2 regions of the Rossellomorea marisflavi genome follow, and region 1 is predicted to be linked to the other one. Evidence: a T-box and tRNA genes for the amino acid it is inferred to sense, from the RefSeq annotation. Region 1 holds a T-box; the other holds one or more tRNA genes.

Evidence for each region. A T-box is a leader RNA that pairs with one kind of tRNA and senses whether it is charged. The one in region 1 lies ahead of tyrS (tyrosine--tRNA ligase), so its partner is inferred to be a tRNA-Tyr.
Region 2: it has a tRNA-Tyr gene. The T-box ahead of tyrS (tyrosine--tRNA ligase) is inferred to sense a tRNA for this amino acid. The anticodon was not compared.

The regions. Positions count from the first base shown of each region.
Region 1 is NZ_CP081870.1:3,081,124-3,088,393, reverse strand. Features, by position in the region: gene acsA (acetate--CoA ligase) at 1-1,476, shown strand, start outside; gene K6T23_RS16115 (transglycosylase domain-containing protein) at 1,519-4,455, opposite strand; T-box leader at 4,601-4,814, shown strand; gene tyrS (tyrosine--tRNA ligase) at 4,867-6,129, shown strand; gene K6T23_RS16105 (hypothetical protein) at 6,195-6,341, opposite strand; gene K6T23_RS16100 (hypothetical protein) at 6,883-7,029, shown strand; gene rpsD (30S ribosomal protein S4) at 7,137-7,270, opposite strand, start outside.
Region 2 is NZ_CP081870.1:3,718,117-3,725,386, reverse strand. Features, by position in the region: gene K6T23_RS19430 (TcaA NTF2-like domain-containing protein) at 28-1,425, shown strand; gene K6T23_RS19425 (TcaA NTF2-like domain-containing protein) at 1,585-2,343, shown strand; gene K6T23_RS19420 (hypothetical protein) at 2,500-2,646, shown strand; tRNA gene K6T23_RS19415 (tRNA-Glu) at 2,840-2,914, shown strand; tRNA gene K6T23_RS19410 (tRNA-Val) at 2,918-2,993, shown strand; tRNA gene K6T23_RS19405 (tRNA-Thr) at 3,097-3,172, shown strand; tRNA gene K6T23_RS19400 (tRNA-Lys) at 3,209-3,284, shown strand; tRNA gene K6T23_RS19395 (tRNA-Leu) at 3,295-3,379, shown strand; tRNA gene K6T23_RS19390 (tRNA-Gly) at 3,383-3,457, shown strand; tRNA gene K6T23_RS19385 (tRNA-Arg) at 3,548-3,624, shown strand; tRNA gene K6T23_RS19380 (tRNA-Pro) at 3,631-3,707, shown strand; tRNA gene K6T23_RS19375 (tRNA-Ala) at 3,716-3,791, shown strand; tRNA gene K6T23_RS19370 (tRNA-Met) at 3,828-3,901, shown strand; tRNA gene K6T23_RS19365 (tRNA-Ile) at 3,922-3,995, shown strand; tRNA gene K6T23_RS19360 (tRNA-Ser) at 4,007-4,099, shown strand; tRNA gene K6T23_RS19355 (tRNA-Met) at 4,123-4,196, shown strand; tRNA gene K6T23_RS19350 (tRNA-Asp) at 4,321-4,397, shown strand; tRNA gene K6T23_RS19345 (tRNA-Phe) at 4,432-4,507, shown strand; tRNA gene K6T23_RS19340 (tRNA-Tyr) at 4,513-4,596, shown strand; tRNA gene K6T23_RS19335 (tRNA-Trp) at 4,639-4,712, shown strand; tRNA gene K6T23_RS19330 (tRNA-His) at 4,725-4,800, shown strand; tRNA gene K6T23_RS19325 (tRNA-Gln) at 4,807-4,881, shown strand; tRNA gene K6T23_RS19320 (tRNA-Cys) at 4,886-4,959, shown strand; tRNA gene K6T23_RS19315 (tRNA-Leu) at 4,982-5,066, shown strand; tRNA gene K6T23_RS19310 (tRNA-Gly) at 5,082-5,155, shown strand; tRNA gene K6T23_RS19305 (tRNA-Ile) at 5,170-5,246, shown strand; tRNA gene K6T23_RS19300 (tRNA-Asn) at 5,255-5,329, shown strand; rRNA gene K6T23_RS19295 (16S ribosomal RNA) at 5,591-7,141, shown strand.

The sequences.
Region 1 (7,270 bases):
CTGTCCAACCAGGCAGCGAATGTACTGAAGAACTTCGGGGATGTAGAAAAAGGGGACCGGGTGTTCATCTTCATGCCACGGTCACCTGAATTATATTTCAGCATCCTGGGTGCCATCAAGCTCGGTGCCATTGTCGGTCCCTTATTCGAAGCCTTCATGGAAGGGGCGGTCAGGGATCGTCTCGAGGACAGCGGAGCCAAGGTGCTCGTCACCACCCCGGAACTCCTTGAGCGGGTACCGGTGGATGAGCTTCCTGAACTGAAGCACGTATTCCTCATAGGGGATGGGGTGAAGGAAGATGATGTGCACATCGACTTCATGGCGAAGTTCAAGGACGCCTCCAAGAAACTCTCCGTCGAGTGGGTGGACAGGGAGGATGGATTGATCCTTCACTATACATCAGGTTCAACGGGGAAACCGAAAGGCGTGCTTCATGTCCATAATGCCATGCTCCAGCACTATCAAACTTCGAAATGGGTCCTCGACCTTCAGGAGGAAGATGTGTACTGGTGCACGGCTGATCCAGGCTGGGTGACAGGGACATCGTACGGAATCTTCGGTCCGTGGCTCGCCGGTGCCTCGAATGTCATCGTCGGTGGCCGCTTCAAACCCGAGCACTGGTACAAAACGATTGAAGACTACGGTGTCACTGTATGGTACAGCGCCCCGACTGCATTCCGCATGCTCATGGGGGCGGGGGATGAGATCGTGAAGCAATTCGACCTTGGTTCCCTCCGTCACATCCTGAGCGTCGGGGAACCCCTCAATCCGGAAGTGGTCCGATGGGGGATGAAGGTGTTCAACCTACGCATCCATGATACGTGGTGGATGACGGAAACGGGTGGTCAGCTCATCTGCAACTACCCGAGCATCGAAGTCAAGCCGGGTTCCATGGGCAAGCCGTTCCCTGGTGTGAAAGCGGCGATCGTCGATGATCAGGGGAACGAACTGCCTCCGAACCGGATGGGGAATCTGGCCATCAAAAAAGGCTGGCCGTCCATGATGCGTCAGATCTGGAATAACCCGCAGAAATATGATTCCTACTTCATGCCGGGTGACTGGTACGTATCGGGAGACTCCGCCTACATGGATGAAGAAGGATACTTCTGGTTCCAGGGCCGTGTCGATGATGTGATCATGACGTCGGGTGAGCGCGTCGGTCCGTTCGAAGTGGAGAGCAAACTCGTAGAGCATCCGGCAGTGGCGGAAGCCGGGGTGATCGGCAAGCCCGATCCGGTCCGCGGGGAAATCATCAAGGCGTTCATCGCCCTCCGCGACGGGTATGAGATCAGTGATGAGCTGAAGGAAGAAATCCGCACCTTCGTCAAAAAGGGACTCGCAGCCCACGCAGCACCCCGTGAAATCGAGTTCCGGGATAAGCTTCCGAAGACCAGGAGCGGTAAGATCATGAGGCGCGTCCTGAAAGCATGGGAGCTTGATCTCCCGACCGGTGACCTCAGTACGATGGAAGATTGAATAGAAGAAAGGCCCCCTCATCCTGGATGAGGGGGCCTTTCTTTATTCGTCTGCCGGCTTATCGGGTTCGGCAGGGGGATCTGGTTTTTCTTCAGCCGGCGGATCAGGGGAGTCATCTGATTGACCATCATCCGTCTCTGACTCTTCCGGCTTTTTCGGTTCATCCGGTTTGTCCGGCTTTTTCTCTTCCGGTTTAGCGTTCGTCGGTTTTGCCTTCGGCTTCGAACTGCCGATCTGGACCGTGTTGGATGGCTTGGATTCTTTTCCGGCCACATCGACGGCCACGACATAGTAAGAACCATTCCCTACGCCTGCTGATTGACTGCCACCGGACTTGACGCTTGCCACCTTCTTACCTGAAGAACTGTAAACCCGGTAGCCGACCACATCACTGCTTCCGGACGATGTCCAGGAAACGGAGCTGCCGCCTGCGGAGGCTTTCACTCCTCCAGGGGCCTGTCCATCATCCGACAGTTTATTCTCGGCGACGAGGACGTTCTTGAAGCGGGCGTCTCCGTCTGGGATGAGCTTGCTGGCATCCCCCGGTACCTTGCCGAAGATCCTCTTGACAAAGTCCGGATTCAGGATGACCCCCTGATCGGCGAACTCGTCCGGAGTTTCCGGTAAGGCCATATACTTCTTGCCACCTGCGACGACGTACTTGCTCATGACGAGGCTGTCGTCGGTCTTGGTCGGCACGTATTTGGCATTGAACAGATCGGTCTTCACAAGGCCTGCTTTGCTACAGGCTTCTGAAGGAAGCATGCCCGAGATTGAACAGTACGAACGTTTTACGATCCCGTCCGGTTCCTTGAACGATTCGTCGGGATCGATCAGCTTCGGATCAAGGTCCCGCGTGTCATTCAGCAGATGGGCCCAGAGGCGGATCGTACGTTGTCCATAATGGCCATAGATGGCATCGGAATCAGGTGTCTTCAGTGGAGAAGGCTGATCATATCCAAACCAGGTGCCGAATGTGATGCTCGGATTGGATGCAACGAACCATGAATCATGGTAATCCTGACTTGTGCCCGATTTTCCTGCCCAGTCGGAGGAGAAATTCAGGAACTGCTTGGCATATCGTCCTGTCCCAAGGCTGTAATCCAATGTATCCCTCATCATATCCAAGGTCAGATAGGCGGTCTGAGGGCTGAAGACGTCGACCGGCTTCGATTTATGCTCATAAACCGTTTCACCATTGGAATCCTCGATTTTCTCGATCATATAAGCATCAATAAACTTTCCGCCGTTTGCGAAGGTGGTATAGGCATTCACGTTTTCTTCCACCGTCACTCCCTGGGAAGCAGCACCCAAGGTAAGGGCAAGGTTGTTATCCCGCTTGGTTAGGGAGTCGAAGCCCATTTTCATCAGGAATTGATTGAACGGATCTCGGTCATAAATATTGATGTAATTCCGTGCAGCCGAGATATTCAAGGATTCGGCAAGGGCGTAGCGTGCCGGGTACAGCCCCTTCTCATTGAAGGAGTAATTCTTCGGTGACCAGGCTGCTCCGCTCCCGCTTGCCGCGGAGAATTCCACATCAGGAATCGGTGTTCCTGGCGAAATCGTCCCATATTCAAGGGCCGGTGCGTAAGAGAGGAGAGGTTTCATCGTCGAACCGTTGGAACGAAGGGATTGGGTGGCATGGTTGGTCTGCTCAAGCTTGAAGTCCCTACCGCCCACGAAACTGATGATCCGTCCGCTCTTATTCTCGATCATGATGGCGCCGACTTGGACGGGTTCTTCCACGGTTTCTTCTTTTCCTGTCTCTTCATTGGTCACGGTTTTCGTTTTGGTGACCCCGTACATATTGTATTCGTCTTTCGTTTTTTGCATCTGATCGTATATCTTTTTGTTGATCGTCGAATGGATCTTGTATCCACCGGAGCGGATCTTACGGTCAGCCTGGATTTTGTATTCCTTCGTCAGCTTATCGCTATTTTCCAAGTCTTCTTTCGAATAGCCGTCCTTTTCGGCAAGGACCTCCGTCAGGATATCGATGGAGCGGCTTTCAAGTTCAGCCATGAGCCAAGGATACTTTTCCTGAGGCGTTTTCTTTTTCTTGATGAAATCTTTCTTTAGATCATAAGCGACCGCTTCATCATATTGTTTCTTCGTAATGTATCCTTCGCGATGCATCCGGAACAGAACGGTGTTTTTCCGCTTCAATCCAGCTTCCAGGTCTTCCTTCAGCTCACCCCGATTGGTATAGGGCGTGTAGGTGAAAGGCGCTTGTGGGAGCCCTGCGATGAAGGCGGCTTGCGGAAGGGAAAGATCTTTTGCTTTCACACCGAAGATCCCCTCGGCGGCAGTCTCGACGCCGGCAATATTCTGACCGGATGAATTCCGGCCAAGAGTGGCCATATTGAGGTAGGCCTCGAGGATCTCTTTTTTGTCGAAGAACCGCTCCAGTCTCATGGCAAGGAGGATTTCTTTTGCCTTCCGTTCGAAGGATACTTCATTCGTAAGGATCTGGTTTTTGATGAGCTGCTGGGTGAGTGTGCTTCCGCCTGATTGAGTGGAGGAATTGGTGAATTCCTGCATCACGGCCCGCACGATCGCTTTCGGTACTACTCCGTCATGCTCTTCAAAGTACTCATCCTCCGTTGCGATGACCGCATGCTGCAGATCCACCGATACATCCTTCAGCTTCACTTCTTCCCGCTCGAGGTCGGTACGGAGCTTTCCGAGATATACCTCATCGGCAAAGTAGAGCTGGGAGGTTTCTTCATAGTTATAGATATCATCTTTCATTTCTTCATAGGGGCGCAGAGGCTCGTCTTTGACCAGGGAGGCAAAGTAGCCGGCCCCGACTCCCCCGGCGAAGGCAAAGCCGAGGACGGCTGTGACCATGATGATCAGTAGCAGGTTCCACAGCACGCCATATGTAATCCGGGTCCGTTTTTGAAATCTCGGACTCCTGAATGGTCTCAGTACAGGATCTATTTTATCGAGAAATAATTTCCATTTTTCGTTCATTTATTCATCCCCTCCAGAACATTCCCATTATAGCATAATAGGGTGAATGCGGTCGGAAAAAGTGGAAAAAAGTCTGACGGCTGGAGGGGCAGTCGTTGACTATTCTCGCGGAATATGATAAAAACCATATAGAGTGATTGAAATGTGATACGCAATGATGGGAATAAGTAGTTTGTGTACTCCGTAACGTCCAGAGAGCCGATGGGTGGTGAAAATCGGCACGGCACGCAGACGAATTACCTCCCGGAGCTTTTGTTGTGAACCCAAGTAGCAGCAAACGGTAAGAGCCGTTATTTCAAAAGAGTGAAGGACAGCTTTGTCCTTAATTTGGGTGGTACCGCGCGAACAGCGTCCCTGCATATTTGTGCAGGGGCTTTTTTTATGCGCTAAACGATAAGGAGGAATGGAAAAATGGAATTATTGAAGGATTTGGACTGGAGGGGCATCACGTACCAGCAGACGGATGCCGAAGGACTGGAGAAACAATTGGAGAAGGAAAGCATTTCGATCTACTGCGGGATCGATCCGACGGCAGACAGCATGCATATCGGTCATCTTCTGCCGTTCCTGACGCTGCGCCGCTTCCAGAATGCTGGGCATCGCCCCCTTGTGCTTGTCGGTGGAGCCACGGGTCTCATCGGGGATCCGAGCGGAAAAAGCGAAGAACGCAAGCTTCAGACCGTTGAAGCAATTCAGGAAAATGTTGCATGCATCAAGGTGCAGCTTGAAAGCATCTTCGACTTCCAAGGTGAAAATGGAGCCGTGATGGTGAATAACTATGATTGGATCGGATCCATGGATGTGGTGACCTTCCTTCGAGACTTCGGAAAGAATGTCGGTGTCAACTACATGCTTGCCAAAGACACGATCTCATCCCGTCTTGAGTCCGGGATTTCATTCACGGAATTCACCTACACGATTCTTCAGGCGATGGACTTCAATCACCTGTATGATCACTACAACTGCAAGCTTCAAATCGGAGGAAGCGACCAGTGGGGGAATATCACAACCGGTCTTGAAATGATCCGCAAAACGCATGATGAGGAAACGAAGGCATTCGGATTCACCATCCCCCTTGTTACAAAAGCGGACGGAACGAAATTCGGGAAAACCGAAAGCGGTGCGATCTGGCTCGATCCGAAAAAGACATCACCGTACGAGTTCTACCAGTTCTGGATCAACACGGCGGATGCCGATGTGGTGAAATACCTGAAGTACTTCACCTTCCTCTCTCATGAGGAGATTGATGCGCTTGCTCAATCCGTTGAAACAGAGCCTCATCTGCGTAAAGCTCAAAAAGCCCTCGGTGAAGAAATGACCAAGATGATTCACGGTGAAGAGGCCCTGGACCAGGCGATCCGGATCTCAGCGGCATTGTTCAGCGGCGACATCAAATCCCTATCTGCGGCTGAAATCCTTGAAGGCTTCAAGGACGTCCCGACGGTGGAAGCGTCAGCTTCTGAGGAGCTCGGTCTTGTCGACCTCCTCGTCGATGCGAAGATCTCCCCATCGAAACGCCAAGCGCGTGAAGATGTCGGCAATGGTGCGATCTACATCAACGGTGAACGCACGACGGATTTTCAGCACGTCATGGGGGCAGAGGATAAAATCGAAAACAAATTCACCATCATCCGGAGAGGGAAGAAGAAATACTTCCGTATCCAGTATGTGTGAATGAACGAAAGGTAATGTGAAAAAGGACTTCCCGGGATGGGAAGTCCTTTTTGCGTCATCGGACATTACGACAGCCACGCCGCGATCGTATCACTATATTCAACGATGGCCAGTGCAGCGCCCAATGAGACGGACGAGCCGATCATCCAGATTGCCGTGCGTTTCTTCTGGCGTGGATTGAGCTTTTTGTCGTTCATGACAGAGCACAACACCGTCGAAAGCAAAATCAACGCTACACAAATCCATAGAGTCATTGCATCACCTCCGATAGGGACGAGTCATAACCATCAATAGGAAATGATGGTTTCAACTGGAATCACCTCGTTTTATTTTAGCACACACCAATCGAGCGGAGGGGAAAAGGAGTGAACGCATCGATTGTTCTGCTGTGAATCCGAAGCATGGGACCGTATCGCCACACTTCGATGATCTGTTTCCTCCAGTTGAAAAATTTCTTAGAAGGTACCCTTTCTTGCAGGCAGAACCTATATATAAGATAGGAGATCAGGTGGATGGGGGATGCAAGAATGCAGTCATGACGATCGGTGGAGACGCGCGGAAAAGATGTCAGAGAAGGATTTATTTTCTTCCTTACAAATCTCAACGCTAGATCCTACTGGAACACCTTGTGAAATGGATGTGAAAGACTTATGAAATGGTTGTGAAAGAGAGGTGGAATGAAGGTGGAAACATAAAGAAGAACTTAAAGATCTTAAAGATCTTAAAGATTGTGAAGAAGGAAAAGATGATGATATGTGCGCGAGGCTTAGGGCTGCAGGGACGGTGGACATGAAGACGTTGAAGAACCGGAAGTGGATCATGAGCTGTCAGCCATGGTGGAAGAAGAGGGATCCGGTAGTGGGGATGCATAGGGTAGCGGAAGCGTGCTGGAAGAGGTGATTATTTGCATAGCACTACACTGTGGATTCTCCTCCGATGACGTTTTCCGAACAGAAAAAAACCCCTGAAACGTTGAGAACAACATTCCAAGGGTTTTTGCTTGCTCATTAACGAGAGTAGAACTCAACGATAAGAGCTTCATTGATTTCAGCTGGTAGTTCAGAACGCTCAGGAACGCGTGTGAATGTACCTTCAAGCTTGTCAGCATCGAAAGTAAGGAATTCAGGAACAAAGCTGTTCA
Region 2 (7,270 bases), 640 kb from region 1:
AGCAATGAAAGAAAGAGGGACATGCAAATGGGATTTTGTAAGAATTGCGGTGCGGAGTTTAATGAAGGGAAGAAGTTCTGTAAGAACTGTGGGACTCCTCTTTCAGCATCGGTAGAAAAGCAGGCACCATCAAAGCCAAGGAAGCCGTGGACCACGCTGCAGAAAATCATGACTGCGAGCATCCTCGTCCTGATTGCAGCAGGAACAGCCGGCCATTTCTACGTGAAGGCAGCCCACTCACCGGATAAATTAGTCGATGGGTTCACAGTAGCAGTAAAAGATAAAAACGTGAAGAAGGCAAAGGAAGTATTCGATCTCCAGGACATTAAACAGGATACGGGCGATAAAGAAGTGAAGAAGTATCTTGCCTATCTTCAGGGAGACCTCCCGGATCTTGTGAATCAACTCGAAGGACAGGCTGCTTCCATTAAAGAAGGGACTTCAGCTGCAGCGAAGATCACCGATGAGCAAGGAAATGAACTTTTCCATTTTACCAAGGGTAAGAAATTCCTTGGCATTTATGATACATACACTCTTAAAGTCATCCCATTCCATGTGGTGACGGATGCCAACCTGGACGCATATACCGTTGCCTTGAAAGGCCAGGAAAACGAAGCAAAGGATAAGCAGGCAGAGCTTACCGGGCTTTTACCCGGTGAATCGAAGCTTTCTGCTTCATTGAAGACCCCGTACTCGACGTTTAAGGAAGAAGAGGAGCTGGACTTCACCGATGCAACGGAAAACCAGCTCGATCTGACCATCGATTTCTCAGGGAAATACGTCTTCCTTGATGAATATGACAGTGAAGAGGTGTCTGCACTCCTCATCAATGGGAAGAAGATGAAAGATCAGGTGAAATATGAGACGCCGATCGGACCGTTCCCGACGGACGGTTCAGTAGAAATCGTCGCCGAGCATACGGTCAAGGATAAGACATATACGTCCGATGCTATCAAAGTGACGAATCTTTCTTCTGACTATCTGTACTTTGAGTATCCTGAACTCATCAAGGAGCAGGATGCTGCATGGTACAGCCCATGGGACGAGGAAGAAGAGGAGCCTGATGTGGATGCCGAACTGACGGAGTTCATAGAAGACTACACCTATGCAATCGTAGAAGCCAGGAACACCGGGGACTTCTCCGGTGCCGCAGCATACCATGACCCAGACGGTGAAGCATACGGACAGGCTGAACAGTACGCAGCGGACCTGTTTAAGGCCGGTACAAAAGAAGATGTCATCGATGTGACCGTCGGTGATATTGAAGAAGACGGCGATGCCTACATTGTTCACCTCGAAGACACTTTCAGCATCACGAAATCCGACGGCAGTGAGAATGAGAGTACGTTTGATACGATCTACAAAGTGATATCGACTGAAGATGGCTATCAGGTCAATAAGCTGATCGATACGGACGAACAATAGATATGAAATGCATGAAGAAGATGATTCCCATCCAAGAGGGGATCATCTTTTTTTATGAATCGATCCTCTATCTACCATATTGATAGAAACGATGTGTCGGACTGAACGGGATTTTAGAAAAAGACCACTATCAGTGAGGGAAATCACGTTATAAAAGGAGTGCTGCCGGGGGAACGGCCGCTCACAGGGACGTTTGACGGAAGCTATTCCACCTTTAAAGAAAAACAAGATCTTTCCTTCAATGAAGCCTGTGAAAATGAACTTGAGGTGAGCATTGATTTTGGAGCGGGATATGTCTATGTCGATGAGTACGATGAAATCAGCGTGCTACTCATTAATGGAAAGAAGCAAGAAAAGCTTCCACATGATACGCCACTCGGCCCATTTGCGACCGATGGTTCTGTCACAGCTACAGGGGAGTTCGAGTATAAAGGAAAAACCTATAAGTCTGTCCCGCAGAAGATTCAAACGTCCGGACCTAATTTCCTAACGTTTCAGTATCCCGAGCTTGATGACATTCGCGAAGCAGAGGAAGAAGCTTTCGAACAGGAAGCTATAGAGGCTCTGGAAGCAGAAGAAACGGAGGGAAATATCCGCACCTTTATAGAAGATTATACGTATGAGAGCGCACATGCGAGGAACGAGGGGGATTTTTGGCTAGTCGAGTACATGCATCATCCCGATGGAGAAGCTTACGCAGAGTCCAGGGATTTTATTGAGTATCTTTATGAAAATGATATAAAGGAGGAAGTCATTGATTTTAAGGTTATTAGTATAGAAGAAGACGGTAGCGATTACCTCGTCACCACACAGGAGACCTTCGATATCTACGATTCGTCTGGAGATGTGTCCCGTAAAAGCTACAAGACAACGTATGGATCACAGATTCTGCCGGCGTCCTGCAGGTATGGGAGCTGATCGAGACCAATGAAATCTAAGGGGACTGCCCGGTGAAGGCGGGGCAGTATGGTTGCCACATTAAACTTTACATCATTCAAACCCGTCCTTAGCATAATCTTTACATTCCTTTGATAAACTAAAGGCAACAAGATTAACCAACCAGGAGGGATCGCGATGCTTCGTACATTTTTAAGGGAATGGCATAAGTTCTGGTTCTTCACCTTCAATTACCGTCTGGATACGACCCACGACAGCAGTTTGTTGAATAAATATCAGGAAAAATCCAGATATCACGGAGACAAACTTGTACAGCTCTTGTAGCTGTCTTTTTTATTTTTAGAAAACCACCACATTTATATTGTGGAAACACTCCTATATGTGGTATCTTAATCTTCTAGCAGTCAACCGGCTGAAAAAAAACGAACTCGTTCGGTGAAATATTTTTGAAAAGAAGTTGACTTCTGCGAAATAAGATGATATAGTAATTCTTGTCCTTAAGAGACGCATACATAACGGCCCATTGGTCAAGCGGTTAAGACACCGCCCTTTCACGGCGGTAACACGGGTTCGAATCCCGTATGGGTCACCATTTGGAGGATTAGCTCAGCTGGGAGAGCATCTGCCTTACAAGCAGAGGGTCGGCGGTTCGATCCCGTCATCCTCCACCATAGTTTTTTCACGAAGCGCAAGCGGAGTGACAATAACTTACCATTAAGTTCTTAACCTTTGCGCAGATGTTAAGGCAAAGCGAAAAGAACGATTATACACCATGCCGGTGTAGCTCAACTGGTAGAGCAACTGACTTGTAATCAGTAGGTTGGGGGTTCAAGTCCTCTTGCCGGCACCACTTTTGTTCGATTGGTTTGGACAAAGCAAGCAGAACGAGCCATTAGCTCAGTTGGTAGAGCATCTGACTTTTAATCAGAGGGTCGAAGGTTCGAATCCTTCATGGCTCACCATTTGTATCATGCGGGTGTGGCGGAATTGGCAGACGCACCAGACTTAGGATCTGGCGCCGCAAGGCGTGGGGGTTCAAGTCCCTTCACCCGCACCATATGCGGAAGTAGTTCAGTGGTAGAACACCACCTTGCCAAGGTGGGGGTCGCGGGTTCGAATCCCGTCTTCCGCTCCATTATTGTTGCCTCGCCGCATTGGCGGACCGACAGAAGCACAGGTTTACAATCCTTCATTGGATTCACTTGATGCAGGATAATAAATACGTGCGCCCGTAGCTCAATTGGATAGAGCGTTTGACTACGGATCAAAAGGTTAGGGGTTCGACTCCTCTCGGGCGCGCCATTATATCGGGAAGTAGCTCAGCTTGGTAGAGCACTTGGTTTGGGACCAAGGGGTCGCAGGTTCGAATCCTGTCTTCCCGACCACTTTCTTTGGGGCCTTAGCTCAGCTGGGAGAGCGCCTGCTTTGCACGCAGGAGGTCAGCGGTTCGATCCCGCTAGGCTCCACCAACGATCCTTTGATCGAACATATAGGTTATTCATCATGGCGGTGTAGCTCAGCTGGCTAGAGCGTACGGTTCATACCCGTGAGGTCGGGGGTTCGATCCCCTCCGCCGCTATTTACATACGGTTATGCTTTGGACCCTTAGCTCAGTTGGTTAGAGCAGACGGCTCATAACCGTCCGGTCGCAGGTTCGAGTCCTGCAGGGTCCATTTATACATACGGAGGAATACCCAAGTCCGGCTGAAGGGATCGGTCTTGAAAACCGACAGGGGTGTCAAAGCCCGCGGGGGTTCGAATCCCCCTTCCTCCTCCATATTTCCTTTCATCTTTTATCGTCGCGGGGTGGAGCAGTTCGGTAGCTCGTCGGGCTCATAACCCGAAGGTCGCAGGTTCAAATCCTGTCCCCGCAATACCATGTTGATCCGAGAGGATCGGGATGTAGTGACAATGATAGCTTTGCTATCGCAGCACATTGATGTTTATTTCGCTAATGCGAATACTAATGATAGCTATTTTGCTATCGCAAAAAGCTTTGGTCCGGTAGTTCAGTTGGTTAGAATGCCTGCCTGTCACGCAGGAGGTCGCGGGTTCGAGTCCCGTCCGGACCGCCATTTATCTTTTTTATATGTAACAAAGACCTTTTATGGCTCAGTAGCTCAGTTGGTAGAGCAATGGACTGAAAATCCATGTGTCGGCGGTTCGATTCCGTCCTGAGCCACCATTGATGGAGGGGTAGCGAAGTGGCTAAACGCGGCGGACTGTAAATCCGCTCCTTCGGGTTCGGCAGTTCGAATCTGCCCCCCTCCACCATTTGTTTTCTTGAACTAGGTTCAAGTATAGAACGATCTATATAGGGGCATAGTTTAACGGTAGAACGAAGGTCTCCAAAACCTTTGGTGTGGGTTCGATTCCTACTGCCCCTGCCAAAAAAACACATGGCGATTGTGGCGAAGTGGTTAACGCACCGGATTGTGGTTCCGGCATTCGTGGGTTCGATTCCCATCAGTCGCCCCATATTATTGGGCTATAGCCAAGCGGTAAGGCATCGCACTTTGACTGCGACATGCGTTGGTTCGAATCCAGCTAGCCCAGCCAATAAGGCGGTATAGCCAAGTGGTAAGGCAGAGGTCTGCAAAACCTTCACCACCGGTTCAAATCCGGTTACCGCCTCCAATTTTATTTTTTTTCAGCACCTGCCGGTGTGGCGGAATAGGCAGACGCGCACGACTCAAAATCGTGTTCCGTAAGGAGTGCCGGTTCGACCCCGGCCACCGGTACCATTTTCAATTTAACATGCGGGTGTAGTTTAATGGTAAAACCTCAGCCTTCCAAGCTGATGTCGTGGGTTCGATTCCCATCACCCGCTCCAATTTATTTTCATGCGGGCCTATAGCTCAGCTGGTTAGAGCGCACGCCTGATAAGCGTGAGGTCGGTGGTTCGAGTCCACTTAGGCCCACCATCTACCATTCCGCAGTAGCTCAGTGGTAGAGCTATCGGCTGTTAACCGATCGGTCGCAAGTTCGAATCTTGCCTGCGGAGCCATTTCTTTTTAAAATTTTTTGAAAAAGTTTGAAAAAGAAGTTGACTTCTGCGAAGTTAATTGGTAAGCTGGTAATTGTTGCTGAGGCAATGTCGTCAAAAACTTTTTAAAATAAAGTATTGACAACAAACATCGATTACTGTAATATAGTAAGGGTCGCTTCGAGAGAAGCACTTGATATTTGAACCTTGAAAACTGAACAAAACAAGACAAACACGTCAACGTTAATTCTAGATTTATTTTTAAAAGAGCTATTCAAACTTTTTATGGAGAGTTTGATCCTGGCTCAGGACGAACGCTGGCGGCGTGCCTAATACATGCAAGTCGAGCGGATCGATGGGAGCTTGCTCCCTGAGATCAGCGGCGGACGGGTGAGTAACACGTGGGTAACCTGCCTGTAAGACTGGGATAACTCCGGGAAACCGGGGCTAATACCGGATAACACCTACCCCCGCATGGGGGAAGGTTGAAAGGTGGCTTCGGCTATCACTTACAGATGGACCCGCGGCGCATTAGCTAGTTGGTGAGGTAATGGCTCACCAAGGCGACGATGCGTAGCCGACCTGAGAGGGTGATCGGCCACACTGGGACTGAGACACGGCCCAGACTCCTACGGGAGGCAGCAGTAGGGAATCTTCCGCAATGGACGAAAGTCTGACGGAGCAACGCCGCGTGAGTGAAGAAGGTTTTCGGATCGTAAAACTCTGTTGTTAGGGAAGAACAAGTGCCGTTCGAATAGGGCGGCGCCTTGACGGTACCTAACCAGAAAGCCACGGCTAACTACGTGCCAGCAGCCGCGGTAATACGTAGGTGGCAAGCGTTGTCCGGAATTATTGGGCGTAAAGCGCGCGCAGGTGGTTTCTTAAGTCTGATGTGAAAGCCCACGGCTCAACCGTGGAGGGTCATTGGAAACTGGGGAACTTGAGTGCAGAAGAGGAAAGTGGAATTCCAAGTGTAGCGGTGAAATGCGTAGATATTTGGAGGAACACCAGTGGCGAAGGCGACTTTCTGGTCTGTAACTGACACTGAGGCGCGAAAGCGTGGGGAGCAAACAGGATTAGATACCCTGGTAGTCCACGCCGTAAACGATGAGTGCTAAGTGTTAGAGGGTTTCCGCCCTTTAGTGCTGCAGCTAACGCATTAAGCACTCCGCCTGGGGAGTACGGTCGCAAGACTGAAACTCAAAGGAATTGACGGGGGCCCGCACAAGCGGTGGAGCATGTGGTTTAATTCGAAGCAACGCGAAGAACCTTACCAGGTCTTGACATCCTCTGACAACCCTAGAGATAGGGCTTTCCCCTTCGGGGGACAGAGTGACAGGTGGTGCATGGTTGTCGTCAGCTCGTGTCGTGAGATGTTGGGTTAAGTCCCGCAACGAGCGCAACCCTTGATCTTAGTTGCCAGCATTCAGTTGGGCACTCTAAGATGACTGCCGGTGACAAACCGGAGGAAGGTGGGGATGACGTCAAATCATCATGCCCCTTATGACCTGGGCTACACACGTGCTACAATGGACGGTACAAAGGGCTGCAAGACCGCGAGGTTTAGCCAATCCCATAAAACCGTTCTCAGTTCGGATTGTAGGCTGCAACTCGCCTACATGAAGCTGGAATCGCTAGTAATCGCGGATCAGCATGCCGCGGTGAATACGTTCCCGGGCCTTGTACACACCGCCCGTCACACCACGAGAGTTTGTAACACCCGAAGTCGGTGAGGTAACCTTTTGGAGCCAGCCGCCTAAGGTGGGACAGATGATTGGGGTGAAGTCGTAACAAGGTAGCCGTATCGGAAGGTGCGGCTGGATCACCTCCTTTCTAAGGAAGATTTACTAAAACGTTTGACGACGTCGAAGTTTTGTTCAGTTTTGATGGTTTAAATCCATCTTCTATATTGTTCTTTGAAAACTAGATAAAGTTTTATTGATAGTCAAGAAATTACCGAGT